Regions from separate parts of the Sphingomonas pollutisoli genome, predicted to be linked through region 2. Evidence: riboswitches for the same ligand, from Rfam matches in the RefSeq annotation. Region 2 holds a riboswitch; each other region holds the start of a gene.
What was found. A riboswitch is a leader RNA that binds a small molecule or an ion and turns the genes downstream of it on or off. The one in region 2 is predicted to bind fluoride.
Positions count from the first base shown of each region.

Region 1: it holds a riboswitch for fluoride, as region 2 does, so the genes downstream of both, PX554_RS20675 (universal stress protein) here and PX554_RS24965 (DUF190 domain-containing protein) in region 2, are expected to answer to the same signal.
Region 3: it holds a riboswitch for fluoride, as region 2 does, so the genes downstream of both, PX554_RS20540 (hypothetical protein) here and PX554_RS24965 (DUF190 domain-containing protein) in region 2, are expected to answer to the same signal.
Region 4: it holds a riboswitch for fluoride, as region 2 does, so the genes downstream of both, PX554_RS20640 (DUF211 domain-containing protein) here and PX554_RS24965 (DUF190 domain-containing protein) in region 2, are expected to answer to the same signal.

Region 1 covers NZ_JARFNJ010000011.1:59,272-66,548, reverse strand. The annotation lists gene PX554_RS20715 (lytic transglycosylase domain-containing protein) at 1-878, opposite strand, end outside; gene PX554_RS20710 (hypothetical protein) at 989-2,287, shown strand; gene PX554_RS20705 (hypothetical protein) at 2,306-2,575, opposite strand; gene PX554_RS20700 (hypothetical protein) at 2,843-3,106, shown strand; gene PX554_RS20695 (hypothetical protein) at 3,209-3,619, shown strand; gene PX554_RS20690 (winged helix-turn-helix transcriptional regulator) at 3,706-4,041, opposite strand; gene PX554_RS20685 (hypothetical protein) at 4,095-4,280, opposite strand; fluoride riboswitch at 4,252-4,328, opposite strand; gene PX554_RS20680 (RNA pyrophosphohydrolase) at 4,565-5,224, opposite strand; fluoride riboswitch at 5,246-5,309, opposite strand; fluoride riboswitch at 5,439-5,500, shown strand; gene PX554_RS20675 (universal stress protein) at 5,555-6,382, shown strand; fluoride riboswitch at 6,523-6,582, shown strand; gene PX554_RS20670 (respiratory chain complex I subunit 1 family protein) at 6,741-7,277, shown strand, end outside.
Region 2 covers NZ_JARFNJ010000022.1:89-7,365, reverse strand. The annotation lists gene PX554_RS24985 (TonB-dependent receptor) at 1-1,750, opposite strand, end outside; gene PX554_RS24980 (MurR/RpiR family transcriptional regulator) at 1,994-2,896, shown strand; gene PX554_RS24975 (purple acid phosphatase family protein) at 3,031-3,990, opposite strand; gene PX554_RS24970 (hypothetical protein) at 4,221-5,144, opposite strand; fluoride riboswitch at 5,173-5,239, opposite strand; fluoride riboswitch at 5,431-5,507, shown strand; gene PX554_RS24965 (DUF190 domain-containing protein) at 5,533-7,277, shown strand, end outside.
Region 3 covers NZ_JARFNJ010000011.1:29,305-36,581, forward strand. The annotation lists gene PX554_RS20530 (MutS-related protein) at 1-689, opposite strand, end outside; gene PX554_RS20535 (hypothetical protein) at 711-920, shown strand; fluoride riboswitch at 1,012-1,076, opposite strand; fluoride riboswitch at 1,163-1,226, shown strand; gene PX554_RS20540 (hypothetical protein) at 1,369-2,139, shown strand; gene PX554_RS20545 (hypothetical protein) at 2,145-2,471, shown strand; gene PX554_RS20550 (phosphatase PAP2 family protein) at 2,724-3,422, opposite strand; one part of gene PX554_RS20555 (IS3 family transposase) at 4,229-5,163, opposite strand; AL1L pseudoknot at 5,060-5,176, opposite strand; one part of gene PX554_RS20555 (IS3 family transposase) at 5,163-5,460, opposite strand; gene PX554_RS26715 (inorganic diphosphatase) at 5,738-6,100, opposite strand; one part of gene PX554_RS20560 (IS3 family transposase) at 5,981-6,248, shown strand; one part of gene PX554_RS20560 (IS3 family transposase) at 6,248-7,152, shown strand; gene PX554_RS20565 (inorganic diphosphatase) at 7,145-7,277, opposite strand, start outside.
Region 4 covers NZ_JARFNJ010000011.1:47,068-54,344, forward strand. The annotation lists gene eno (phosphopyruvate hydratase) at 1-520, opposite strand, end outside; gene PX554_RS20610 (2,3-bisphosphoglycerate-dependent phosphoglycerate mutase) at 517-1,161, opposite strand; gene PX554_RS20615 (universal stress protein) at 1,165-1,974, opposite strand; gene crcB (fluoride efflux transporter CrcB) at 1,979-2,377, opposite strand; gene PX554_RS20625 (SAM-dependent methyltransferase) at 2,377-3,672, opposite strand; gene PX554_RS20630 (universal stress protein) at 3,662-4,102, opposite strand; gene PX554_RS20635 (hypothetical protein) at 4,129-4,674, opposite strand; gene PX554_RS20640 (DUF211 domain-containing protein) at 4,671-4,973, opposite strand; fluoride riboswitch at 5,130-5,189, opposite strand; gene PX554_RS20645 (proton-conducting transporter transmembrane domain-containing protein) at 5,345-7,277, opposite strand, start outside.

The DNA.
Region 1 (7,277 bases), on a different contig from region 2:
CAGTTTAGCAGGACATTTTCGACATATGCGTGTGTCTCTACGATGCGTGGCAGCATCCCATCTCTGATGCGTCCTGGCCCAGCATTATAGGCCGCGAGCGCCAGATGGACTTGTCCGAACCGGTCGAGCTGCTGACGCAGGTAGCGAGCGCCGCCTCGCAGATTTTGCTCGACGTCGTAGCGATCTACGCCGAGCCCGGCAGCCGTGCCAGGCATGAGCTGCGTAAGACCGAACGCGTTCTTTGCGGAGTAAATTCCGGCATCGTAGCCGCTCTCCCGAATGATCATCGCATCGAACAATCCAACCGGAATCCCGTACTCGCACGCGATGCTGCTCATCATGCCATAATAGCCGAACCGTCTGGATTCGGTGCGCGCATCCAGAAAGCCCGCGGGCCGATATCCTCTGGGAGAACAGCCGGGCGCGAAGCTCGTTGGGACGCTCGAAAAAGGCACGCCCTCTCGCATCCATCGCGGGATGGCGATGGATGACGGCAAGGGAACCGCCGCGTTCATCGGCGCAGGGTCAAGAGGCGCCACTCCGACATGGGCAAATGGATCCGGATCGCCGCTGTCAGCCTGACCGGTGGCGGCAGCGCTGAAGCTGTTCGCCATCTCAAAGGCAACCCAGCGTCGGCTCAAGTCATGGGTCCGAAATCCGGCAGGGATCGGTTTCGGGGCCGGTGTTCGACCATCATCCGCGTCAGCAAGGGCGGTCGGCATTTGAGGCGGCTCGCCCGGAGGCGTGCCAGTTGCCGACCCTGCCCCCATCACGATGACCTGCACCGTCCTTAGGGCCTTGGTGCGCTGGCCGGCGCCCGCCTCCGAAGCACAAAGCCCAACGGACAGGGCCACGCACGTCAACAAAATCGATCTCATTTGAGACCTCCCAACCGACATCAGCGATAGTGGAGGTCAGGGCGAATATTGTTGTCAATCCCGCGAGCCTCGGGAAGCATCGCTGAAAATCCGTTCTGACAGGTTTGCTTATGTGGTTGATCGGTCGCCATAGCGACGGGCTCGGCACCGCCCGCATCCACCTCCCCCTCCCGCTTCGGGCGGCCTTGGTACGCTGGTACATAGGCGAGGGCTCCCGTCACGACGAGGACGCCGGCATCACCTTGGTGCAGCAGGCGCGCATCGGCGGGAAGTGGATCGCGTGCGACTGCCTCGGCACCGACCGCGCGCCTCCCATTCTGACACCAGCGTTCCTATCCGAGGCGGAAACCTATTATTTGCGTCGGCTCACCAGCACGAAACGGCCCGAGCATCACGCGGATTGTCCGTTCTTTCGGGATCAGGTCACGAACCGCATCACCGAGACCCGCGGCGCTCAGACGCCTGCGGACCCTCCCGTCGGCTATTTCGAAGTTCTGCGTCCTGCGCCAGAGAAGCTGGCTCAACGCCCTGACAATGACGCAAGCGACGATCGCACGCGAGGCGCATCCGTACCGCGCCTGGCTCGCCTGCTCTGGCGCCTGCTGAGCAACGCCGGTCTCAACATAGCCGTCCCCTATCATGAGGAGCCGCTCGAGCGGACGATCGCAGAAGAGTTCAAAGCACTCGCCGCCGCGGCCGCTAAGATCGAGGTCGCGCCGGGCATCGAGCTCGGTCGCGTGCTTTGGACCCACGGGGACGCGCTTCACAGCAGGCGCGCCTATGCCGGCATTCGAGAGCTCGCGCGCCGCTGGCCCCGAGGCCATGCCCCACAAGGCTTTCTCACGGTCTTTGCCAACGAGTTCAAAGGCTCGACGATCTTCCCGGCGGGATCAGAGCCCATAACGGTCGCAAATCGCGTCCAGTCACCATCGGTACGGGCGAACCCGATCAAGGGACCGTATCTGGTGATCATCGTGATGGGCGAATATCCCGAGGCGCACGGCTACGCGCCGCTGCGCGCCTATGCGCAGCCGATCTGGTCGGGCACTCGCTTCATGCCAGTCGAGAGCGATTTCGAACGGAGCGTGCTGCGGGCGATCCTTGGCTCCAGACACGAATTCGCACGCCGCGGCGTGGACATCGCGTTCGAGAAGCCGGTCTTCGACAGGCTGACGCCTCTCGGTCCATGTCGGCCGGATTTCGTGATAGAAGCGCGCTCGCGATCGACCGGGGAGATCCGGCAGCTCATCGTCGAAGCGATGGGCGGGCCGAGCGCCGACTATCTGGCTCAAAAGGCGGCAGGACATCGAAATCTGGAGCAGATCGCGCCCGTGCTTGTCATTACGCCCGCCGACGTCGACGATGGGAGGGTCAGCCGGCTTTTGTCCGAGGCATTGATTTATGCGTGAATTGGGCCTGGAGGTTCTTCAGCTCCACGAGAGGGTCGCCGCGAACGAGCCGACGATTGCGAGCGTGACCGGGGTCGAGAGCAGGTAAAGCTTCTGCCACCGCCACCAGGTTCTGGGGATTAAGAGGATCGCGCTACGGAACGTCTTGAGATTTCCCCAGGCTTCCTCGCGGTAAAGCTCGACGAAGACGGTCGCGATCGAGAGAACCACGGCAAACACGCAACACAGACCTGCCGCTGCGTAAAGCGCTATCCAGTTCTGTATCTCCAAGTCCGACAGATGTGCCATCAGCGTCACCGGCCCTTCTGATCCGCAAGTCTAGGAAATACTCCTAAACAACGATCGTTTCCTGAGCGCCCTTTGCGCGCCGCCCTTCAAGAATACCGCCTTGATCGTTAATGCCAGCTCAACTGGCAGCTCTGCGCTGCAACATAGCACCATAACGGACACGATTGTTAGGGAACTGATTGCCCGTCTCCCTAACAATAGGTGGACTCCGTCGGATTGCAGTGGCGCCGGCTGGGCGGCCAATATGCTTCCAGTGGGTGAGTTGTTATGCGTGTCTCGGTCCTTGTCATTCTTCATCGCGGCAAAGACCATATCACAATCCACGAAGACGACGATCGAGCCTGGTCTGAACTTCTGGACTTCGTCGATAGCTGGTGGAGCGTCGACCCTGCGACAGCAGACACGCCTCGGCCAATCTCGGAAGATGAACAGGTGCTGCTATTCTTCGCGGCGTCTGATGCCTCATACATCCTGGCCAACGCGGATGTGTCCGAGCTTGAAGCGCATGTCGGCGCCGCTATTAGCGGCTAGCCCCACGCCTTTCGCGTCCCGCACCGACGGATAGATAGAAGCCCTTCAGGTTGCGCTGCTCGCAAAAACGAGAATAGCTTAGGCCCCGGGGAGGGTAGCTCCATGTTCGAATGCCTCATCCTTGGCGACAGCATCGGCGTTGGCATAGCGAAAGAGATCAACGCCCGCTACGCACGACAATGCGACGTGACAGCGGTAGAACGCGCGACAACCGACCAGATATTGGCCTGGCGGAAACCTCGCAAAGTCTATGGAGCCTGCATATTTGCAATCGGCTCGAACGATGAACCCGGTGCGGCAACGGCAGCCAAGCTCAGCGGTGTGCGCCAGAGCATTACCACCCGGAGGGTCATTTGGCTCCTTCCCTACTCAAGGGAGCGCGCATATCTCGTCAACTCAGTCGCCATCCGGTTCGGTGACGAAACGCTGGATCTGATGCGCTTTCGCTCGAAGGACCATGTCCATCCGATCAGCTACAGCGACGTTGCAGAAGCGCTCCTGGGGCGACCCTGATGGCCATCTCCCCCGGTCGCTGATCATTGTTGGGGAGCAGCCACCGACCAGCACTACTGTTCGTCGTCACGCGAAGTGCTTCAATCTTATTCGGATAGCTGCATTTTCCATCGTTCGAGATGATCGAGCGCAGGTCGCAGTTCCTGGGCAAGTGGCCCGAGTTCGTAAACTTGATAGGCGGTTGGCGGGGGTAGATTGGTTCGCGTTATCAGACGAGCCGTCTCCAGCTCTCTTAGACGGGCAGTTAAAACATTGGCGCTCACCTTCGGTATCGCCCGCCGAAGACAAGTGAAACGCATTTGTCCTCTATTCAGAGCCATGAGGATCTGAAGAACCCAGCGTCCGGTCAGATGCAGGAAAATTTCATCTACCTCAGCTTGACGCAATGGGACATCGCCGATCGGATTTGCTTGGACACACATAGTAGGCACTCATGAAACTCCAGGAGCGACGACTACGTGCCAATCGCCTTCGGTTAGACGAAGACGGCGAGCGCCATCGGCGAGAGGATGAGCACCCAGCGCAGGAATGCCAGGACATGCGTGCCGCACACCCGGACGAAACCGCCCAGGCCATTATCATTGTTGAGGACACGAAAACGCCGCGCACAGTTCCCCCTTGTTGCGTCATCGCAAAAGGTAGGAATCATCAGCCCGGACATGGGCGGTTCGGCAGCTAGGCCAGGCAGAAATCCATTGCCTGGCGGGGCCGATAGTGCAGTGCAGCATATTCGGTCAAGCCGGAAAGACGTTCGCCATAATAAAAATTATGCAGAGGCTTACCTTAGCTGCGTGCCATCATCCAGCGCAGCGCCGCGGGCGGTCAGTCCGCGACACATCGCCTTAGGTCAGGAAGGCGTGATCCGCTTCCAGTTCGGTCAACGTCTCGCGGGCCAGAGCTCAGCTTCCTCTTCCTGTTCCGATTGTCTCGTGTCGAAATGCGGGATCATGGGCCGGGCGCCGATAGATCCTCGTGCGGAACGGCGAAACGCGCGAAGCGTGTCGCGATCTCCTCGTAGACATGGCGCTTGAACGGCGCGGCCAGAGCGGGAACGTCGCCCAGGTCCGCCCAATACCAATCGCTGAACTCGGGATGTGCCGTCTCGATATCGATGTCGGCATCCTCGCCCAGATAGCGCATCGCGATCCAGCGCTGTTCCTGCCCGCGCCAATTGCCGCCCCAGGTGCGCCCCAGCAGTTCCTCGGGCAAGTCGTAGCGCAGCCAATCCTCATGTTCCGCCAGCAGCTCGGCGTCAGCAAGCCCAAGCTCCTCGTGCAGTTCCCGATAGGCTGCCTCGACGGGGCTTTCGTCCGGATCGATCGCGCCCTGGGGAAGCTGCCATGCCGGCTCGGCCAGATCGCGGCGGCGGCCGACCCAGATACTCCCGTGGCGATTGAAGAGTGCGATACCGACGCTGCGCCGGTAGCCGTGGGGCAATCGCGGATAGGGAGGCGGAATATCATATTGTGCCAGTGAGGCACGCGCCAACAGGATCTTGGCGTCGTGGAACTCGATGCCGTCTGCCTTCATGGCGATTTCGGTCATGGGATCGTTGAGCAATTGCTCGACGAATGCGTGAACTTTGGCGTGTGAACGGTCGCCCATGGTCCTACCTCCGAAAAAATCGGCCTGGTAGGAGTCATCATCCTGCTGGCAGGCGGTTATGGGGGACTCCATCCCCATCCGCGCCGCTTAACAGAAGTCTCGGCAACGATCTACAAGCTCGTTGGTTTATTCGTTTTGGGCCATGTCCCCTTTCTACATCAGAAGCTTAGGAGGTTCTGATCAAATGATTGCGAAGAAGGTAGAAATTTCCTAGTCTGATGATGGGGATGGAGTCCCCCTTAAACCGCCGAAAAGGCTGATGACTCCTACCATGCGCATAATGGGCGCGGGTAGGACGCGAGTGCCCGCTCCCGACATAGGAGAGGGCCGATGACGGTCAAAATACTCGCTGTTGTGGCGGAGTCCGCGACGGCAGCGGCTTGTCTCGATGCCGCCGAGGCAGCAGCGCATGCCATCCACGACGCGACCGTCGAGGCTTTGCATGTGGTTGTCGATCCTGACTATCTGATCGTCGCGTCGGAGGAGATCGCGTTCCAACAGCTTCGCGAACGCCACGAGGGCACCGCGAAGGAACGAGAAGCGGCGACCCTTGCGGCCTATGAGGAGTGGGTGGCGTCCCATCCCGATGCGGATATTCCGCTCACCTGGAAAGAGCGGATCGGCGCCGAAGAGGAGAATGTCGAGCAGGAGGCGCGCGCCTTCGACGTGCTGGTGCTGGCTCGTCCCACCAATATGGACGGCGGCGACGCCTTGCATGCCGCCATCCATCGGGCGCACCACCCGCTCTTCCTCGTGCCGGCCAAATGGTCGCTGAAGCCGGGCGACACTTTCGCAGACCACATCGTGGTCGCCTGGAACAACACGGCCTGCTGCCGCAAAGCGCTGGAAGGCGCTCTTCCCTGGCTCAAGGTCGCGGTTGAGGTGACACTGCTGCTGATCGCCGAAGAGCCCGAATTGGCGGATCCAGCGCGGGAGCTGCTGGACGCCCACGGCATCAGCTACCAGGTCCATCAATCCCAGCGCGACACGGAGACGCTCGGAGACCAGATCGTCACCGAGGCCCATAATCTGGACGCCGATCTTCTCGTGATGGGCGCCTATCGTCATAATCAGCTTCTCGAATGGCTATTGGGCGGCACGACACGGCATGTGTTGGCCCATTGCGATCTTCCGTTGTTCTTGGCCCATTGCGCCTGAGTATGGGCGCCCAATTCAGCGCCCTCGCACTTGGTCGCATCATAGGCGGCCGATTTACGAAAGTTCGATTGGTTTGCTGGTGGAACGATCTCGTCTTGAGGCGGTTGTTCTGCGAGGCTAAGCATGGTGCGCCTGATACATTGCTGGATGGGGATGGAGTCCCCCACAACCGCCGAACGGCTGATGACCCCTACCGCGTTGAACGCGGCGGGTGTGTGTCTCCGCCGCACGGGCTGAAAGCCAGACCGCCCGGTCCCGACACATGCCTGCTCTTCGGAGCGAGAAGTGGGAGTCGGTGCGCCATGGCTGGACTGGGAACGGGTAGTCCATTCGCGTCATCGACCGCGAGGCGTCGCTGATGCGCGACCTCGTGCTCCAGTTCTTCCAGGTCCTTGGGGTTCTGCTGCTGGCACCGCTACTGCAGGGGGTGATCCATAATTTCGAGGAGAAGGTGCAGCGGAGCCAGGGGCCAAGCATCTTCCAGCCCTATCGGGACCTGTGGAAGCTCTTCCGCAAGGAGATCGTCATTCCGGAAACGGCTTCCTGGCTGTTCTGGGTGGCGCCGATCATCGCCTTCACCTGCATGCTGACGGTGCCGATCCTGATCCCGGTGCTGACCGACTATCCCCTGCCCTATTCGGACATGGGGGACATATTGGGGGGCGGCCTGATCCTGACCCTCGGCTCCTTCCTGATCCTGTTCGCCGGCCTCGACAGCGGGTCGAGCTATGGCGGCATCGGTTCGAGCCGGGCGACGATGATCGCGATCCTGTCCGAACCGACCCTGATCGTCGTCTTTGTCGGCATCACCCTGCTCGCGCGGTCGATGATCCCTTTTGTCGTCAACCATCTGCTGGTCGCCACGCCCGCGCTCTACTGGAGCCCCAGCCACCTG
Region 2 (7,277 bases):
ACACGGTGTCGCCTGCTCCGTCCTTCTTGCTTTGAAACTTGTTGGTGAAGTCGATGCTATACACATCGGCGTCGATTGACAGATGCGAACCGTGATAGACGAAGCCCAACTGATAGTTCGTCGACCGCTGCGGTTCGACCGTGTTCTTGGCTGGATTTTGGATTTGCAGCACGTCAAGCGGCGGCGCCAAAAACCCGCGGGCATATTGGGCGTAGATCGCAAGACCATCGATTGGCTGATAGTTGATCGTCACGAACGGCAGCGTGTCGTCCCAGCTTTCGGAGAAAATCGCCGGTGCGTGCGTCTTCTGGTTGGCGATCGCGTTAACCGAACGGGTGAAGTCGATATATTTGATGCCAGGCGTGATCTTCAGATTTTCAAAAGGCCTGATTTCCAGCTCGGCGAAAAGCTGTTGCTGGTTGCCGCGTGAATCCTGATCGTAATTGATGTATTTGGGGACGCCGGCCGGCGTCTTTTGATTATAATCGAAGGCATTGGCAGCCGGACCACCCGCGGTTAGGTCATATTGATAGCGCTTGCGATGAGTGACGCTCCACTCAATCCATGCGCCGGTGGTCAATGTGGCCGGACCGAGGTCGATTATGGCTTTGGCGATGTCGCCATAAACCCGGTAGCTGTTGAGCTTGGTGTAGCCAGGTACGTGGCCGATGATCTTGGTTTTTCCATCCGCAGCGGTCACCTGATTGGGCGTTCCGCCGGTCACGTCCGCGGCCGAGAGCGTGGAATTGTTGTAATAATAGGTGTAAGTTCGGTTTTCGAACCGGGTGCCGGGCGCAATGTCGGCTTCCAACTTGACGATCTCGAAATCAGTCGTCTTGTCGGTGTAATTGTAGCCCTGATATTGTGGTGTCGTCGGATCGTTGTTGAGGCTGAACGTCTTGCCAAATTGTGCGACCTGCGCGAGCGTTGCGCCGTCATTGTCCGGCTGGTTGAAATGGTTCTTGTTGTAGGTCGACACCAGCGTCAGTCGCACGTCCGGGCCGATCGGGATCACCACTTTCCCGAACAGGTTGGTCTGGTGATAGGGCGAATAGGTCAGGCGGCCGTCAGTGCGGACATATTGCCCGCCGAGGAGAATCTGCGTGCCGCCGAGCTTGTCGATCGAACCAGACTGCAGCATCGCCCGGCCCAGGAACGTGTTGAAGGTGCCGTAAGCCGCGCGGAACGTCGCGCTCGGATCCTCACGCGTTGCCCGCGAGAACAGGTTGACGCTGCCGCCGAAGGTCGCCTGGCCAAGATTGCTCGCGTTACCCGGGCCGCGATCGACGACCAGCGTTTCCACCGTATTCGAGGGGAAGAAGGTATTGCTGTGATGTGTCGGGTCATTGGTGTCGCCGAACGGAACACCATCATAGGTGATGTTATACTCGCCGTCCTGGAAGCCGCGCAATTGCCCCTTGGATTCGCTGACACCGACGCCTCCATTGCTGCCCGTGTTTGAGAAGCTGGGGGTGATCAGTGCAAGCTGGTTGAAGTCCGCGGTCGCGGGCAACGAATCCTCGATGAACGAGCGCGAGACGATCGCCTGCGGCTGGGTCGTCGCCAGTGAAACCGTGACTGGGGCAATCTCATTGGCCTTGGTTGCCGTCACGACGATGTCACTGCCTTCGGCAATATCGGACTTTTGAGGAGCGGTCGCCTCGGGGGTGGCCTGGGCCCATGCGGGAGCGACCATCAGCATACTCGTCAGGGTGACACCCGAACAGAAACTCGCCTTCATCGCCTTCATCGAAATCCCCCTCTTGCCGAATGGACGATCGTTCGCGATGGCTTTTCCCCTTGAGGGCCGACCCGACCATTCGGCCGGTACGACACCAATGCGCTCTTTGGCGCAGTTTCAGGGGCAGACCGCGGCGATGTCGTCCAATTCCGATTCGTAGTATTTGCTACCTAGATTGGCGATGTGACAGAATCACTACACGCACCGGGTACGCGATTCGTGCCTCCCACCACATTTGAAACGAGCGCAGCGATGTCCGAGACCAGAAAGACCGATCTGCTGAGCGCGCGTATCGAAGCATTGCGCGACGCGCTGCCTGCCGCCGTGTTGCGGGTTGCCCGCTATATCGATCAGAACAGGGTGGCTGCGCTCGCGAGTTCAGCGACCGAACTGGCTCGAGCCATCGGAACATCCGATGCGACGGTGGTACGGGCTGCGAAAGCGCTGGGCTTTTCCGGGCTGCCGGACTTGCGGAAAATCATCGCGGAGAGCCTCGATAGCGGATCGACGCCAGCTGCAAACATGAAGCGCACTTTGGCCAGAATCGACGCGGGTACCGAACATGCGATCGATTTCGTCCTCGAAACCCATCAAGACGCGATTGCCGCGCTCAAGACCGAGGCCACCCGCCTCATGCTCATCGCGGCCGTGTCCACACTCAATTCCGCCCAGCGGATCGTCGTTTTCGGTATCGGTCAGTCCGGTCCATTGGCGCGCTATATGAGCATATTGCTCGGCCGGAGCGGCCGACGCTCTGCGACATGCGACGCCAGCGGCATCGCGCTCGCCGACCAGCTCCTCGATTTGCAGGCGGGCGATGCTTTGCTGCTGCTCGCTTATGGCGGTGCCTATCAGGAGGTGGAAGCAACGATCGAAGAAGGCCAACGGCTCGGCCTGCCGATCGTTCTTGTCACCGACTCGCTGGAGCAACGCCTGGCGGAGCGCGCAACCATCGTCGTGCCGGTGCGACGCGGTAAAGCCCGAAAAGTCGCACTGCATGCGGCCACGGTGGCAGCGCTCGAAGCGATCGCGCTCGGTCTCTCGGCGGTGGATCAGAAACGGTCGGTCGATACATTGAGTCGATTGGGCGCTCTACGTGAAACGATTTCACGACCGCGGAAGACGGGCAGGGGCTCGCGGCCGTCCCGACGCTGAAAGGCAAGTCCGTCGAATGGGCGCTCGATGAAATCAGCCTTTTCTCGGGTCACCACCAATCGAGCGCGCGCCGCTCAAGAGCGTCCGTGATGACGGCAACTCCAATTGTTGACTGGCGCCGCTAGACGCGGCGATCAGGCTGCCCTTCGCGAACGCGCAATTTCGCGGCCGATATTCCGCTTGAATAACGAGCCGCCGGTATAGTCTACAAATTCCAGCGAGAGCATATCCGGATCGCTCCGAAGGCATGTAAAACCGGAACGCGCGTTACAATATTCGGTCCCTTCTACGGCCTGAACAGGACGCACCTCGGACCCCGCTCCCGTTTGTATAAGGGATAGGCCATCGCGATCGAGAAATTGAAGATCGTGATCGTGCCCGGCAAGATATGCCTGCACGCCATGCCGCTTGAGGATCGGCTCGACCTGCGCGATCATTTCCGGTGTGTTTCCGTGCGAACTGCCGCCGGAGAAGATCGGGTGATGCCCCGCTACCAGTTTCCAGGGCGCGCGCGAGGCTGCGAGCTCGCGATCGAGCCAAGCCAATTGCGTGCGCGTGTCCTGCGTGAGCACATTCGCGCGGATCGGGCCATCGGATTCGGTCCGATATTTGTTCACCAGCGGCGATGTGTCGAGGATGAAGAGGTCCAGATGGGGGGCGCCGATGTCAACGCCCGCAATTTTGTAATAGCGGCTCGGCAGTCGCCATCGCTTGCTTGACCCCGCATATTCGAGTTGGGCTTGGGGATTGCCCCGATAGTCGTGATTTCCGAGGCTGGCATACCATGGCGTTTGCAGCGACGGCGCCGTGTAGACATGTTCGAACGAGCTTTGCCACTGCGGATCGTCGGCACTCTGAACACCATTATCGTAGAAATTGTCGCCGACGGTGACCACGAAACGGCTGCCAATCTGCTTGGCCGACCGGCCCATCGCGTCCGCTACATCTTGCTGATGGGATGCTCCGTCTCGACCCCAATCCCCTAGAACGAGGAAATTGACCGCCGGAGGCGCTGCCCGCGCGGGGATGCGCACGACCGCGGTGGCGGCAATCGCGGTCGCACCGATGATCGCTTCGCGTCGTGACAAAAGCATAGCAAGTCTCCCTTGCTGCCTCTTTGCAAGATTTAATGACGATTTAAAGATGGCAACTGCCAGCATGGGCAGGCCGAGATGTCATCATGCCGGCTGTCTTACACCGGCGGTGCTTCTCTGGGCGCGTAGCGACTTACTGACGAGCTTTGCATTGACTGTCTCAGCCGTCTCGTACCGTAGCTGCGTCGAGATGCGGAAAGCAGCCGCATGTCCGCTTAAGCGGGGCCGTCTCAGGACGACGAGGTCTTCGACTTGAGCGGGAATAAGGGGGCGGGCGCCTGCTTGGCTGGCGCTCCCGATGGCGTCGCTGCGGGCCTTACCGTCCAAACCTCGTCCCAGTCGCCCGGGTTCTTCATGGCGTTTTTCATCACCATATATTGCGCATCGACCGCAGTAAGGGTCGGTGTGGGCTGGTCCGCAATCCACCCGATCAGGTCATGCAGACGCTCCAGCAGCCCTGAAAGGCCTTTCCGTGAGCCGCTACGACGCTGCAGTTTCTGCTCTGCGGCCAGAATGGTCTCGGCGCTGATCGCATTGCCCGCCGCCCTGGGGCCGGCATCGCAGAGTCGATCAAGGAGCTCGATCGCCTTGCCCCAATACCAGTCGCCCTTGTTATCGGGTGCCGCTCGCGCGCAGGTGATCAGCAAATCGCTGGCCAGGCGCGAGACCTGATCGAACTCCTGGGGACGAACAGATCCCAACAGCCTGTCCATTAACGGGGCCGAAGCCGCGCTCGTGACAAACGGCTGGGCGGAAAACGCATAGATGCGCTCCCACGTCGACTCGGGAAGCCAAGCACGATCGCGATCGCGCCGAAGCTGAGGTACGATCTCCTGTGCGAAACACGAGCGAACTATCTCGGCTCGCAAATTGTCGCATTGATCGTTCGTGCCGACGATCCGCGGCGCGAAGATTTTGAGCTGCTGTCGCTTATTGTCCGGCAGGCTGTCATTCAGTCGGACGGCGAAAGTCCGGATGAATGGTGATGCGGTCCTCGGATCATCCCTGTGTCGTTCTCCCGCCAACAAGGCGACGAACGTCATAACGCAAAGGCGGTTCGATCGTGGATCGCCACGGCCGGGGATCAATTCGACGCGCTCGAAAAGGCGCTCCAGGGATTGTGAGGTGGGAATCGCCGGCTGGGCTGCTTGCACGACATCAATCTCCTACCGCTTTTCTTACTTCGCAGTAGGAGTCATCAGCCGCGGCGAGCGCGGCGGTTATGGGGGACTCCATCCCCAACCTCGACATGATACTCGGCTTGCCCCTTGTGGGTCAACAGACATCCACAAGGCGCTTCAATCCATGAGATCTTCGAGCAAGAACAGCCGCGCGTTTGATGCAGAATTGCCACACCGCACCTCTTTTCGCTGCGATGCAGCAAAAAGTTCGATTTTGGTCCGCCTCGACGATTGACGGGTGTCACGCTCTTCTGCATATGCCCGCTCTGGCAATGGATTTCTGCCGGGCTCACCTGAGCCGAACCGCCCATCCGGGCTGATGATTCCTACCGTTTGCGGCAACGCAATATGCGGGGGAATCGTGCGCGCTTCGTTTTCGAATCTATTTCACCAGTTCAATCTGGCTGCCTTCATCCGGACGCAGCATGACCATGCTGTCTCGGTTGCGCGCTGGACGATCGTCCTCGTTCCGATGGCGATCGCCGTTGGCTCGCTGTGCGCGGCGTTCCTCTGGAGCCTCGATGTCGCGACACGGACGCGCTTTGCGCACCCTTGGCTGCTGTTCCTCCTCCCGGTCGGCGGATTTGCCATCGGCATGTTGTACCATTGGATGGGCAAGAGCGTCGAAGGTGGCAACAATCTCATCGTGGACCAGATCCACGAGCCTGGCGGCGGCGTCCCGTTGCGGATGGCACCCCTGATCTTCGTCGGCACTGTCGCGACGCATCTCTTTGGCGGTTCGGCAGGTCGAGAGGGCACGGCCGTTCAACTCGGAGGCAGCCTGGCCAGCGCCGCTGGTCGCTTCTTCCGTCTCGATGAGTCGGGAGTCCGCATCATCCTGATGGCTGGCATCGCCGCCGGCTTCGGTGCCGTGTTCGGCACACCGCTCGCCGGTGCCGTATTTGCGCTGGAGGTTCTGGCTGTCGGAAGAATCGAATACCCTGCGCTCGTACCGTGCCTCGTAGCAGGTATCGTCGGCGACTGGACCTGCCATCAGTTGGGCATCCACCACGGCGCCTATCACATCGATTATGTATCGGGCAGCGGCGGCTCGTTGATGACGGAGCCTCTCCTGCTGGCCAAGGCCGCACTCGCCGGCATCGCGTTCGGACTGGCGAGCCTCGTCTTTGCCGAAGCGAACCACAATCTCGGCGCCTTTTTCAAGCGGCTGTTCCCGTTCGGACCGCTTCGTCCTTTCGTTGGCGGTCTGCTCATCATCGGCCTGGTCTATGCGCTCGGCACTCGAGACTATCTCGGGCTCGGTGTGTCGGCACCCCCGGGAGTGCCGACGATCGCAGGCTTCTTCTCAGCGCCGGTCGATCACTGGAGCTGGCTCCTCAAGATGGTGTTTACAGTCGTCACGCTCAGCGCCGGCTTCAAAGGCGGCGAGGTCACGCCGCTCTTCTTCATCGGTGCCGCACTGGGGAACGCTTTGGGTGGTTTGCTCGGCGCTCCTATCGACCTCTTCGCGGGGATTGGCTTCGTCGCGGTCTTCGCCGGCGCCACCAACACGCCGCTCGCCTGCACCATCATGGGCATCGAGTTGTTCGGCGCCACCAACGCCGTTCCAATCGCGGTCGCGTGCTTCGTGTCTTATCTCTGCTCCGGACACAGCGGAATCTATCTCTCCCAGCGCATCGCAGTGCCCAAACACGACAAGGGTTTTGTCGTCCCTGATTCAACGCTTCGTGACGCGAGAGCCGCGCGGTCGGCGCTCACCCTTGCACAATTCCTTCCTTTGTCCCCCCTTCTCAGCAATGAAAGCGAAAGTGAACACATGTCTTACCCTCATGAAGTAACTCCCGCCGAGATCGGCATGATCCGGATTTACATGAAGCCATCCGACAAAGTGGCGAGGGCAGGGGCGCGTTCACTCTGGTCGGCAAAGCCGCTGTACCGGGTCTTGGTCGCGACCGCCAAGGACGACGGCATCATGAATGCCGTCGCGCACCACACGCACTATGGCTATAGCAACCATGGCCCGGTCCGCCAGAACGGCGCCGAAATCGCCGATCCGCATCTGACCATGTGCGTCGAACTCATCGGTGAACGCGACAAGCTCGAGTTGTTCTGCCGGCGACACGGCGACCTCCTCTCGGACAAGGT
Region 3 (7,277 bases), on a different contig from region 2:
GCGAGCGCAAGATCGAACGCCTCGTCAGCATGGACGTCCTTCGCCGCGACGACATCGGGCAAACAGAAGCTGAGGCCGCTGCTCTTCAGCGGCGCGATATGATCGAGATAGGTGAGGTAGAATTGAATCTCGCGATCGAAGCGAACGACAATCTCGTCGCCGAAGCCCGCGCCATATCTGGACGCGAACTCGCCGAGCGCGGAGAAAGGGCTAGGGAAAGCACGCGCCACCTCGCTGAGAATGCGGCCCTCGATGAAGTTCAGCTCCTGCTCTTCGGGAATATGAAACCCGAACCTCTCCTCGTCCCCCTGAGCGAAGCGTGCATAGCTGTCGACGATTATGGCTCCATAGTCTGGCTGCCCCTCGAAGGGATCGATCCGCACATCCAGTCCGCGAATGAGGATCGTGTACCGGATGGCGACAAGCTCAGCCGAGACATCTTCTGCCTCGCCCGCCAGCGCCTGAAATCCCGCGGACTGCACATAGTCGCTGAGAAATCGCTGCCAGTGCCGCAAACCGGTTGATCTTGGCGGACCGGCGTCGAGATCGGCCTTGAGCCGCGAAACGCCCTCGCAATAACTGCGTGCGGCTTCCAGCACACGCGCCTGCTTCTGAAGCGGGTGGCGATGCTTCTCCGCCCGTCCCAGTCCTTCGCGCATCCGCCGCATGGCGCCCGCGAACGCGTTCAACTGTTCTCGAAGCGTGTCACGTTGCAGATCACCTACGACTGCCTGGCGGTATTGGATATCGTCGAGGCTGCCGAGCGCCTCGCGATAAAAGGGGACGAGGTGGTATTCCTCTCGCCCTTTGGTGGCGCTCGCCACGATCTGGTCCAGATAGAGATCCCGAAAATGAGCCGGCTCAGGAACATCGTTCTCATGTCGCTTCCGGTCGCTAAAGAGGATCGAACCAAAGGGTGAATCCGTCGATCCCGCCGACGGCAGTTCCGACGTCTCGTCTTGAAAAAGGCGCGCGACGCGCGGGTCCATTACGGGCTCCTACCGTTTACGACTTGCGGCAGGAGTCATCAGCCCAATGGGCGGTTGGTTCAGGCGGACTCCATCGCCCATTTCACAATCCCTGGAGGGCGAAGGCAGTTCCCGGCGCCACGGCCTCCAATTCCCAACGCAGAGTTGGCCTTCGGACTTTCCTGTTCTATATCATGGGAACAAGGGATGGGGTTCCCCTTTGTAAATGCCGCCGTGGCTGATGACTCCTGCCAAGACGCCGATCGGCGGGAGCACGGTCATGAACCTCGAGACGGGCCCAGTCCCCGAAACCCCTCGTGCCCGACATGATCCAGGCGATGGCTCGTCCGCGGAAGCGACAGTCTCGCGACTACGCCGCCTCCATGATGGCGAGGAAGCGTTGAGCGATGTGGTCGCGCTTGGGGATGCGGCGCGCGTGCCGCTTGAGACACTCCTAACCGAACGTGAGCCGAGCGGCATCTATCAGCCTCGCATTCTCGCAGCCCGGGCGCTCGGTGCGATCCACGCTAACGACATCCTTCTCGAATTTCTTCAGAATCCCCGATTGCTGTCCGACGCCGTCGAGCGTGCGGGCGAGGAGGCAGTGATGAACGGCGCCGCGGAAGTGCTCGCTCAAAACCGTTTCGAAGCGGCATTCGAAACCCTTCGCGCAATCGTCGCTGCCAGGCCGCATCTCATCGGCACCGTCCATGCGCTCGCCGCCTTCGGACGCGCGGCGGCCATTCCCGAACTGGTCACCGCACTTGGCGACGACGGCAGCCGCCACGCCGCTGAGGAAGGACTTCGGCGTTTAGGCTTGCCCGCCTCCAGATGCCTCCTTGATCGATTGGAACGGCTCGCAGCCGACCAGAGCAGGCACTTTGAGACCAACGTCCGTCATCGCCATGCCATTCTGGCAATGCTCCTCGCGCTAGGCCTTCCACCTGGCGGCTGGCCTGTGGTCGTGCCTTTCATGAACGATCCTGATGAACGCGTATCCGCCGCCGCGTGCGGGATCGCGCTTGTCCATGGACCGCCGATCGCGCGCTATGATGCGCTCAAGCTGCTCCAGCAGATCGCCCGGACCGCCGACCTTCGCCTTCGGATAGAGATAGACGAGATCCTGAAGTGCGCTGACGCCGATGAAATCGAGGACAGCCGACGAATATGAGGAGCTTGGCCGATCGTTCATTCTTCCGGGTCTTCGATCTGCTCGTTGCGTCGGCGAACCCGAATGGCAGTGCGAAGCGAACAAGCTGGAAGATTGCCGGTACGGTCTGGAACCGCGAACGGCACAGCTTCAGCGGCGCCAGCCATTCCTTCTCGATGGAGACGATCCTGGTGGAACATGACGCAGCGCCCAATTGGTCCCTGCTGATCGTGAAGGAATATTGGTGGCTAGGCGCCCAGGACAAGCCGCTCCGGGACTTGCGCTGGGCGAAGATCGTGAGTGGGAGTTCGCAAGCCGCGCTTAAATGGTTCAAGGCGCGAGGCGAAATCTAAAGATATTTGGGGTTTGCCCGTCGTCCGCCTTGGGGGCGATGGACGCCGCCGTTTGGCGCTCCCTACGTCCATCGCCCGCGGCCATTTGCCACGGATGACCCATCTCCATGACCTGCGACCTCCTCGACGAGTGTGACATCCGGCCAGGGAATAGCTCGCCGCGTTCACCCGAGCAGGAGCAAGGCGCCTATCACGGCTGGGATCGGCCGCGTCCGAGCGAGTACTTTCATAAAACTCAAGAGCGATCTCTTTCTAGTCCAATGAACTGGCAACGCGGCTTCGCTGCGCGCGAAGAGCGATCGCCCACCATAGCAAAGCCCAGCTCCCGCCGATCACCCACCCCGCGATTACGTCAGTGGGCCAATGGACGCCGTTATAGACCCGCGAGCATCCAATCAGGGCTGTGAACAACATCGCCGCCACCAGGACGTAGATCCGGGTCGCACGCGCCGTTTGAGCCCGAGCGAGCAGAACCCCGAGCGTCAGGAACACCACGGCCGAGTTCGTGGCATGTCCACTCGGGTAGCTCAACGAATGTATCTCGACGAAATGGGGGACGATGGTCGGTCGCGCACGCGCAAAGCTGACTTTCAGCAGCTGCCCGATCAGGCTTCCGCTGATCGTCGCGGCTGCGATCAGCGCTGCGGTGGTCCACTTTTTCGCTGCCAGCAAATAGCCAACGACCGAGACGGTCAGCAGCGTGAGCGCAGTGGCGCCTCCCAAGGCGGTGATGTCGACAAGAACGGGCTGTAGCCAGGCGGGGCCGATCGGCACGGCGAGATTGCGCGGCTGACGCAAGGACAGGAGGAGCCAACGGTCGAAATCCGAGGTTCCGTCCTCGCGGATTTCGGAGCCTAGCCGGATGACCACAAGCAGCGCGGCGGCGACAATGATGAATGCGACGATGAGCGTTGCTTCGCGTTTCACAAAAGCCAGCCGCGACACGCTCATTGTGTCTCGCGGCATTCGGGAAGACGAGCCGTCCGCGTGCTCGACAACCGGAGGCATGGGGTTCGGCACCGCTTCAACCAAGGGCCAGGCACGGGGCGATAAGGGCGATCCCGGCCCAACCCCGCACGGATAGAGGCTCGCCCAGGGAGTCGATTGCGATTACGCTGGTGCGATGAAGCGTCGCGCGATCCGAGCCGACTTGCGCGACCCCAACCTTGGCGAAGATGACGGCGAGCGTCGCGAAGGCAGCGGACAGTAGCGCCCGGAGTAGCCAAGAATGCGAGAGAAATGGTATGCGTGCAAGATTCATCGAACTCGGGATCCCATGCACCTGGCCTAACGCTCGAGAGCCATTTCCGGCAAGATATCTCCATACATTCTCTCAGCCCGGGCCGAACATTGGGAATTCCTAACCTGACCCCAGATCAGCCGGTCAGCCGCGGCAAGCGCGGCGTCGGTGAAACGCGAAACATGGCGTGTTCGATCATCCGACCAACTGCCAGATTCCCCATGCTCCGACGGGAAGAATGAGGAGGAGCGCCCAAAGAACCCCGCGCGTGGGCGTGCGTCGCCAAAACACCCTGGCGTACAGCAGTAGAAAAGCGAGTGCGATCGCCTTGCCGAGAAACTCTGGAGGAAGTGTCGGACGACCTCCGGTGAGGATCCAGTCGGTGCTCGCGGCAGCTACGATGCTCGCGGCCGCCAATATGAAAGCAGCCGGAAGCCGTTGTGCGATCGGCCCTCGCTTACCCTCCTCGAACGTCAATTGAACCGCGCCGGGTTCGCCGGAGGCCATTGGATGTGAGTCACGCTGCCATATCGATGTTGTCCGCGGCAGCATAATATTGTTCTTCGGCTTCGGCGGGCGGGATGTTGCCGATGGGCTCAAGCAAGCGGCGATGGTTGAACCAATCGACCCACTCGAGCGTGGCGTATTCGACGGCTTCGAAGCTGCGCCACGGGCCACGCCGGTGGATCACCTCAGCCTTGTAGAGTCCGTTGATCGTCTCGGCCAAAGCGTTGTCATAGCTGTCGCCGACACTGCCGACCGACGGCTCGATCCCGGCTTCGGCAAGCCGCTCACTGTATTTGATCGAGACGTATTGGCTGCCGCGATCGGAGTGATGGATGAGACCGCCGCTGCGCGTCGGTCGGCGATCGTGAAGGGCCTGCTCAAGGGCGTCGAGAACGAAGCCAGCATGGGCGGTTCGGCTCGCTCGCCATCCGACGATCCGCCTGGCGAACGTATCGATGACGAAGGCGACGTAGACGAACCCGGCCCAGGTCGCGACATAGGTGAAGTCCGAGACCCAGAGCATGTTCGGCGCCGGCGCGCGGAACTGCCGGTTGACGCGATCGAGCGGACAAGGTGCTGATCGATCGCCGATCGTAGTACGCACCGGCTTGCCGCGGATCACGCCCGCCAGCCCCATCGTACGCATCAGCCGCGCGACCGTGCAGCGGGCGACATCGAACCCCTCGCGCCGCAACTGCCGCCAAACCTTGCGGACACCATAGACCCGGAAGTTAGCTTCGAACACGCGCCGCACCTCGATCCTGAGCGCAGCATCGCGTCGCGCCCGCGCCGAAAGGCGCAGTGGATCCCGTCGCTGCGCGACATGGGCATGGTAGGTTGATGGGGCGATCGGCAGAACCCTGCAGATCGGCTCGACCCCATGAACAGCACGCTGATCGTCGATGAACGCGATCATCGCTTGAACGGGCGGTCGAGCTCCGCCTGAGCAAAATATGCCGACGCCTTGCGCAGAATCTCGTTCGCCTGGCGCAACTCGCGGTTCTCGCGCTCCAGAGCCTTCAGCTGCGCCGCGACATCGCTCGGCACACCGGCGCGGGCGCCACTGTCGATCTCCGCCTTCTTCACCCACTCGTGCAGCGTCTGCGCTGCACAGCCAATCTTCGCTGCGATCGACACTACCGCCGCCCAGCGCGACGGATGGTCCTTCTCGTGTTCCAGCACCATCCGCACCGCCCGGGCGCGGACCTCAGGTGAAAACTTGTTCGTCGTCTTGCTTGTCATAGCCCCTTACTCTCAGGAGTTGGGGCCTCCGACAAACCCGGCGCGGTTCAAATCCCGCGATGATCACGAGCAGAATGAACGCGACTGGCAGGAAGAAAAGTATCTGCGGCAATGGGCCGTAAATTGTCCAGACAGTCACCAGCGGGACATCAACGTGGGCGGGAGTCACGAGCCCCGGATCGCTATCAAGCAGTGTTCGGACCATCTTGCGGGTAACTTTCGACCCGAAACGCGCCCGCGAGCGAGGCGACGAAAGCGCGTGCCGCTCATGCCGCCCTTACTTCCCTCCATCTCTCGCGTGTTCCGATCGCCGGATGGCCTCCATGATGATGCTAGCTGCCTCGTCAGGGCCGACCCATTCACTCACCGTCGCCCACTTCCCCTTCTCGAGGTCCTTATAGTGCTGAAAGAAGTGAGCGATCTGGTCCCGAAGCGTTTCCGGCAGGTCTGCGTGGTCTGCCTTGGAAAAACTGGTCCAATTCTGAAGAGAGCCCGTCGGGCATGAGAATTGGAGAATTATATGGGACGTCAGCGATTTACGCCGGAGCAGATCATTGCGAAGCTGCGTGAGGTGGAGGTGCTGGTCGGGCGGGGCTCGACTGCAGTCGAGGCCTGCCGGCAGATCGGGATAGCGGAACAGACGCTGTATCGGTGGCGCAAGGAATATGGTGGCCTGAAGGTCGATCAGGCTCGACGGATGAAGGATCTGGAGCGCGAGAATGCGCGGCTGAAGAAACTGGTGGCCGATCTCGCGCTTGACAAGGCGATCCTGCAAGAGGCGTCGAAGCTGACTTTTTGAGCCCCTCCCGTCGTCGTGAGGCGATCGAGCAGGTCCGTCGTTCGATACCGGTATCGGAGCGACGGACCTGCCGTGTTCTGGGTCAACACCGCTCGACCCAGCGTCATCCACCGAAGGATGATGGCGAGGAACAGCGCCTGACAGCCGATATCGTCGCGTTGGCAACGGATTATGGTCGTTACGGCTACCGCCGCATCCATGCGCTGCTTTGCCATGCCGGCTGGCGGGTCAGCTTGTCGGTAGTCGAGCGGATCTGGCGGCGGGAGGGTCTCAAGGTTTCCAAGCGGCAACCGAAGCGTCGTCGGCTATGGCTGGGCGACGGCTCGTGCATCCGGCTGCGCCCGCAGCATCGCGGGCACGTGTGGTCCTACGACTTCGTCGAGGATCAGACGCACAACGGTCGCAAGTTCCGGATGCTCAACATCATCGACGAGTTCAGCCGGGAATGCCTGGCGATGGTACCGCTCCGGCGGTTCCGGTCGAACGACGTGATCGACGTGCTGACCGACCTGTTCATCGAACATGGACCACCTGAGCATATCAGGTCCGACAATGGTCCCGAGTTCGTTGGCACCGCCGTGCGCGAATGGCTGGGCGGGCTCGGCGTCACCACCCTCTATATTGAGCCGGGGAGCCCGTGGGAGAATGGCTACATCGAAAGCTTCAACGCCCGCCTGCGCGATGAACTGCTCAACGGCGAGATCTTCTACAGTCTTGAGGAGGTCCGCGTCGTCACCGGCTGGTGGCGCGATCATTACAATCGGGCGCGGCCGCACAGCAGCCTTGGGTATCGCCCGCCGGCGCCGGAAACGATCAAGATGCCAGCCTGGCCGCTCGGCTCCGCTACGCTCCGCCTCCCGCCCAGGCTGGCATCGGAGGCCCGCATCAACTAACTACGCAACCGGACCAGTCGTCGCGGGCAGTCCATGCGCAGCTATTCGCCTTAGGATAGAACGGGTGTAGTGCATCAACCGGGACGGCGATGATTTTCTCGTATTTGCCATGTTCGTCGGACAAC
Region 4 (7,277 bases), on a different contig from region 2:
CCACCGGCACAATCATGAATTCCTGGAAGTCGAGACCGCTGTCGGCATGCTTGCCGCCATTGAGCACGTTCATTGACGGCATCGGCAAAAGGGTTGCACCTCGGCCACCGAGATAGGCGTACAACGGCAGCTCTTGTGCCGCTGCGGCGGCGCGCGCCACTGCCATCGAGACGCCGAGCATGGCGTTTGCGCCAAGCCGCGCCTTATTGGACGTGCCGTCGAGATCGATCAGGCGATGATCAAGCGCTGCCTGATCCAGCGCATCGAGGCCGCGGACGGCATCCGCGATCGCTTGCTCGACCGACACGACCGCCTTTCTGACCCCCTTTCCGCCGTAACGGGACGCATCGCCATCCCGCAGTTCGACGGCCTCGTTGGCGCCGGTGGACGCGCCCGAAGGCACGGAGGCAGAAGCCTGGAGTCCTCCGCCGAGCTCAACAGTAACGGTCAGGGTCGGATTTCCGCGAGAGTCGAGGATCTCCTGGGCGTGAACCGCCATGATCAGGGTGCTGGTGCTCATTCGGGACCTATCCTGTTGTAGAGGGTCGAGCGGCTTCTCACCGCCGTATTCAATGCGAGTTGGTAGGAGAGGAGGGCGCCGGTCGAGATATCGAAATTCTCGATCTGGTGTTCATCGAGATCGTCCAGTGTCATCACCAGGGCCCGCAATGCATTCCCGCAGGATATGATAAGCGTGGTACCGCCCGTCATCGCCTGCGGAAGGATCGCGCTCACATAGGCGCGCAGCACGCGCGCCGCCGTGTCGCGAAGGCTTTCGCCCATAGGGGGCGTGTCCGTGTAGGATCTGCGCCATCTGCGAAGCTGATCCGCGCCGCACAGCTCTCCGATTTCATCCTTCCGGCGACCGGTAAGGAGGCCATAATCGCGTTCGTTGAGCCAAGGGTCATTCGTCACCGGGCAATCCTCCAACCCCATCGTCTCGACGATGATGGCCGTCGTTTCGCGGCAGCGATCGAGAGCGGCACAGAATATTCGGTCCGGACAAAGTCCTGCCTCGATCAACTGATCGGCGATCCGCCGCGCCTCATCTCGCCCCGTGGCGGTCAGCGGCGGATCACTTCGGCCCGTGAAAATCCCGGCCGCGTTTGCCGTGCTTTGCCCATGGCGCGCGAGGATAAGTCCTACCGTCGGCTCTTCCATAGCTCAGTGACACAACATGAGCGGCAGCTCGGCCGCGGCGAGGAGATGGCGCGTGGTCCCACCGAGAAGCCATTCCACCAGCGAGCCATGGCGATAGGCGCCGGCGACCAGCAGGTCCGCCCGAAGCGCATTGGCGGCACGCACGATCTGCGCCCCGAGATTCTCATCCTCCCCGGCGACCATGCGAACCTCCGCTTTTATGCCCATGTCCAAAAGCCGGCCGGCGAGTTTCGCGGCCAGGTCGCCTTCCTCGCCGATCCGGATCGCCGTGACATGTTCCGCTTTCTTCAGCCAGGGAAACGCAGCACGGATCGCCCCATCGGCCACCGGATCATCGCCAAGGCCAACGGCGATGTGGTCGAAGCGCCTGCGGTTCGCGCGCCAGCCGCCCGGCACGATCAAGACCGGCTTTCCCGTGGCGAGAAGCGCTGCGTGCTGCGCGTCGCTGCTGTCGATGTCATGGGCGCGGGCAAGCACGATCAAATCGGCGTTGCGCGCTTCCTGCGCAATCACGCCTTCCTCGGTACCTGTCAGGGGCTTCCAGGCGACATGGGGGTCACCTGGGTCAAGGCCGGCATTCCAGGTGATGAATGCTGCCCGGGCGGCACGCTCGCGGTCTCGAGCGCTTCCTTCGCCGGCCTCGCGCATTCGCTGGAGCTGAACTTCCTCGGTCGAGACGACGAGCTGTTCAGGATCCACGACAACATGGAGCGCGTCGATCGCTGCGGACCGATCGGCTGCAGCCGCGACAAGCGCCGCATCAAGACAGGCATGGGTCGTGTCGGCCGCCGTGATCACCGCAAGAATTCTCACTTCGCTAACTCCTGAACAGACGGGCTAGCCACAAGGGGGCCGTGGCACCGATCCACACAGCAAGAAGGCCGGCAACGACCGACGTAACGACATTCCCTAGCGCGCGAGCGATCTCGCCCGACTGGATCAGGGCCAGGGTTTGGAGGCTGAAGGAAGAGAATGTCGTGTAACCGCCACACAGGCCAACCAGGATGAAGGCACGGATTTCCGGCGGTACCGCCCACCGGCCCCCGGTTTCAGTCAACGCCGCGAACAGCCCGATGATGAAGGAACCCGTGATGTTGATGATGATCGTTCCCCACGGCATTGCCTCGCCCAGCCGAGCCGTGAAGAAGAGATTGATTTGATAGCGCAGGAGCGTGCCGATCAGGCCGCCGGCGGCAATCCAGATATAAGTCATCATCAGTCGCGCAGCTCCGGAGTGATCTTCACGTTTGGCGATCTTCGATGCGCGCCCTGGGATCGATCGGGCTCGCTGGGGCACAGTATTTCAAGATATCGTTTCTCACATTCGGCCATATAGCCGCGTGTTGTTGGCAATTCGTCGATTTGTCTTGTTATCTGCATCTGAACCACCATGAGTCCATAGAATCGGAACCCCATCTCACAAGATGCAAGATAATAGATCCACATACGATAGAAGCGCTCGTCATAAAGCGCTTCCACGCGCGCGCGATTTGCTTCCACCCGTTGACGCCAGTGACGGAGTGTCTCGGCATAGTGGAGACGCAGTATCTCCACGTCAGCCAACCAAAGTCCGGTCTTTTCCAGCGCGGCAATTGCTTCGGACGCTGCCGGGACGTATCCGCCCGGAAAGATATAGCGGTTCATCCATCGATCCAAGCCAGCCCCGTGGTCCTTGCGTCCGATCGAATGGACGAGCGCAACGCCAGTATCGTCGAGCAACCGATTGATCGCGCCAAAATAGTCGTCGAAATGATCCTTGCCGACATGCTCGAACATGCCAACCGAGACAATTCGATCGAAACGCCCTTCTAACATGCGATAGTCCGCCAGCTCGAAGTGCACCCGATCCGCAAGGCCTTCGACGTCCGCTCTGGCGCGCGCTACACGCAATTGCTCGCTCGAAAGAGTGATGCCAGTCACCTGGACGTCCGCCAGCCGGGCGAGCGATATAGCGAGCCCACCCCAACCGCATCCGATGTCGAGAATTTTCGCGCCGGGCTGCAGATCGAGCTTGGCGGCGATATGGGCTTTCTTGGCAACCTGGGCCGCCTGCAGGCTCATGCCCGGCTCCGCGAAATAGGCGCAGCTATATTGGAGATCGGTGTCGAGAAAGAGCCGGTAGAAGGACTCCGACAGGTCGTAATGATGCTCGACGTTGCGGCGCGCTCGCGCCAGCGAATTGGTCATCGTCGAAATCCGCGCGATCAGGTCACGCGCCCATGCGAGCGCGCCCGGTGTCGGCTTTCGGCCGAGATTGTGCCCGATCAGCGACATGAAGCCTGCGAGCGTGCCACTCTCGACTTCAAGTTCGCCATCCATGTAGGTCTGCCCGAGCTGATACTCCGGATCGAGCGCGAGGCGCGCCGCCGTCCCGCGACCCTTGAGACGGATTGCGATATCCAGCTCCGGGGTTTCCGCCGGCACCGCCCCGACCGTGAACGGCGTATCGTCGCCAACCTGCACGGTCAGGCGCCCGATATGGATCATGTTCCTGACGAGCTCAGAAAGCATCGTGTCCTCCCTCCCGAACGATCAAGACGGAACAGCTCGCCTGATGGGTCATGCGGTCCGATCTCCGCCCGAAGATCCGCTCCCACAGGTCGACATGCTCGGTCGCGCCGATGACCAGGAGATCCGCGCCCTGCTCGAAGGCGAACTGGACAATGCGCTCCACCGGGTGGCCGGCAAAGACATGGATTGCGATCTTCACACCCCTGCGCTGCGCGACGCGTTCGGCGATCGTCTTGCGACGCTGGATGCGCCGCCGCTCGGCCGCGTCATGCTCGACCGCTTCGGCGATCAAGCCCGGATTGGGGAAGGATTCGGCGACCAGGATCACGTCGAGCGTCGCCTCGGCCAGCCGGGCAAGATCGATCGCGGCGCGCAGCGCGCTCAGCGAATTCTCCGAACCATCATTGGCGTGGACGATGCGGCGGAACATGGCAGACCTCTTCCTTCCAGCGCCTTTCAACTCGCGATGTCGAGTTGGATGCCGATGAGTGTCAGCACGGCCCCGCTGATCATGACGGCGGGCGTCCAGAAGAGGACGGAACCGTGGAAGCTCTTGGCGAGCAGCGCGCCAAGAATGCCGAGCAAGGCGATGTCCGCGACCGGGCCAACCCAGCGCGGGCCAGGCAGCCAGATGCACAGCAGCAGCGACACGGTCGCCCCGACCAGTCCGCAGACTGCGGCGATCAAAGCGCCGCTGAGCGCCTCGGCGACGGCGCGCCGGCCGAGCCGCGACGTTGCCAGCTTGCCATGCGAGGTCAGATTGAGTTCCCGCTCGGCGCGCGTCAGCTCGGCCCGTTCCTCGGCATAGTGCGCCATGAAGAACACGAAGACCGTCGTCAGCGCCGTTGCCGCCCCGACACGCGCTACCAGGGACAGGTCCGCGCCACCGTCCTTGAGCAGACGTCCCGCCGCGAGCGTCAAAGCGTTGAGAATGCCGTCGACCAGGCCGGCGACGACGTCCAGCCGATTGCGGGGGCTGAGAAGCCGGACCGGCCATGTCATCGCGCACGGGGTACATAGTCGATGATCCGGTCGCCGGCCACCAGCTCATCGAGGCTGTGGACGACGGCTCCGCTGCTTTCGATCGCGCGGACGAGCGCATCATAGTCGATCTGCTCGCCCTCGATCGTGATGCTTGTGCCCATCGTCTCCTGGTCCACCTCCGTCACGGTGATGTTGAAGGCGCGGACACCTGCGCTGTTGTGAATGGCTGCGCCGATCTCGATCAGCGTCGGCACCTTCAATGCCTTATCGACGTCGAGCACGACCCGCCTGATGTTGAGGCCGATACCGTCGCTCATGCTCGGCCGCCTGATTGCGGTCGCCGTTCGTTCGGCGCGGACCAGAGAGAACGCATTCCCAGCCATCTCCAACACGCGGCGGTGCCGCCTTGCGTGTGTCGGGAAACAGGCCGACGGAATCGGTCTGGGCAGCGGAGACACACATCCACCGCGTTCAACGCGGTAGGGGTCATCGGCCGTTCGGCGGTTATGGGGGACTCCATCCCCATTAGCGATGTGAATGGGGCAGCTATCGCTCCGAAGGAGCGTGCCCCGATACGAAAACTCTTGTGATCGAGCCTAGACCAGCACTTTCCTCCTGTCGACCATCCGTTGATATCTGATATCGGTTAATGAACATTCGACAATTCCTCCATGTTCCCGACGTCCTTCTATAAGAGGCTGAGCGCGAGGATAATCACCAGCAGCGCGCCGATGAAAGCGAGATAGAGGTTGAGGCTCCCGGACTGGAGTCGTCGCGCCGCGCTTGCGATACCGACCGTGCCCATGACCAGGGGACCGAACAGTCGCTTTGCGAATAGCGGCGCGACCGCATGCCGATAAGTGAGCCGCCGCACGAAATAGGGCTGTCCATTGGTCTCGCGCTGCGTCGACGTCTGCGGCCGATAGATCAGGCTGTAGAAGGTTCGCATCGCGTTCGAGAAGCTCAATGCGGTCGTCGCCGCCCGAGCCGGATCGGGCGCCAGGCCGCCATACCAGACGGCGCTCCGGCGAACCCGGAACCTGCTGGTCACGAAGAGGAGGAGCAGTGGTAAGATAGCGAGCAGCGGCATCGCGATGGCGAGCATCGTCGGCGAGATGAACGCGAAACTGTGATCCGGCCCGATCGGCCCCCCAGTCGCGGGCACCAGCACCCAGCCGACCACCATGCTGCCGATCACGCCGGGCGCGAAATGCGCCTCCACGCCATCATCGAGCGCCATGATCCACCACGGCATGCCGATCGCCAGCACGAGGAGGCCCAGACCGAGCGCAAGCACCGCTCCGCTGGTTCGACCGGCGACGCGGTTGCCCGACATCGATGCGGGCCTCGCGCCGAGAAGACCGATCCCGAACAGCTTGACGAAGGTCGCAAGAGCAACCGCCGCCGTGAGGGCGAGCCCCGCGCCGGCGATCGCCAGCGTCAACCGCGCGCCGAGCGTTGCGAGATGGAACCCCTGGAAGACGGTTTGGAAGAGATACCATTCGCTGACGAAGCCGGCGGTTGGCGGCATCGCGCTCAAGCTCGCCGCGGCGATCAGCGCGCCCAGCCCGAAGGGCCAGCCAGCCGAGCGCAGCACCCCGTTCTGCCGGACATGGTAGTTGCCGGTGCAGGCGCGCACGCCATCGGCGGTCAGGAACAGACATCCCTTGGCAAGCGCGTGGCCGCCGAGATGCAGCAGCGAGACGGTCCAGGCGAGGCCGGCAAGGTGCGCATTGCCATCGGCGGTGAACATGATGGATGCGCCGAGCGTCACGACGGCGAGCGCCGCATTTTCGGCCGACGAGAAGCTGAGCAGCCGCCGCCAGTCGTCCTCCTGGAACGCATAGAGCGCGGCGAGGATCGCGCTTGCGACACCCACCAGCACGACGACGATACCGAGGCCGCCCGCGCCAGCCGGCATCCATTCGGTGAGCGCCCGGGCGAGCGCGAAATAGGCGGCGTTGAGCACGACACCCGACATGAGCGCGCCGGTCGCGCCGCTTCCGGTTCCATAGGCGCGGGGAAACCATTCGTAGAAGGGGAGGAGTCCAAGCTTGGCGCCGAAGGCCACGAGCAGCAGCAGCCAGACGAAGGTCTGCATGGCTGGTCCCATTGCCGCTGCGGCCGCGCCGAAACCCGCAAACCCCAGGTGCCCGCTCGCGTGCCCGAGCAGGATGACGGCGAGCATCATCGCCACCGTGCCGATCTCGAGCAGGCCGAGCATGAACAGGATCGAGCGGCCGCTGCGATGGCCGAGGCTCTCGCTCATCAACATGACGCCGCCGCCCAGACTCATCAGCTCCCAGGCAACGATGAGACCGGCGCCATCTTGTATCCCGAACACGCCGATCGCGCCGAGCAGGCTCATCGCCGCGCCGAAGAGCCAGCTTCCCTCATGCGCGCGCATCGGCGTAGAGATCGCCACGGCGAGCGCTGCCGGCGCCAGGCCAAATCCCATCAACCAGAGCGCACTCGGCGTGAGCTGGAAATCGAGGCTCTCGCCGGCAAGTCGCGTGGGCAATGGAACCAGGCCAGTGCCCTCGGGTAGGGCGACAATCGCAGCCGCGATGCCGGCCAATGCGCCCAGCGCGAGCGCCGCGCGGGCGATGGGACGCAAGCCG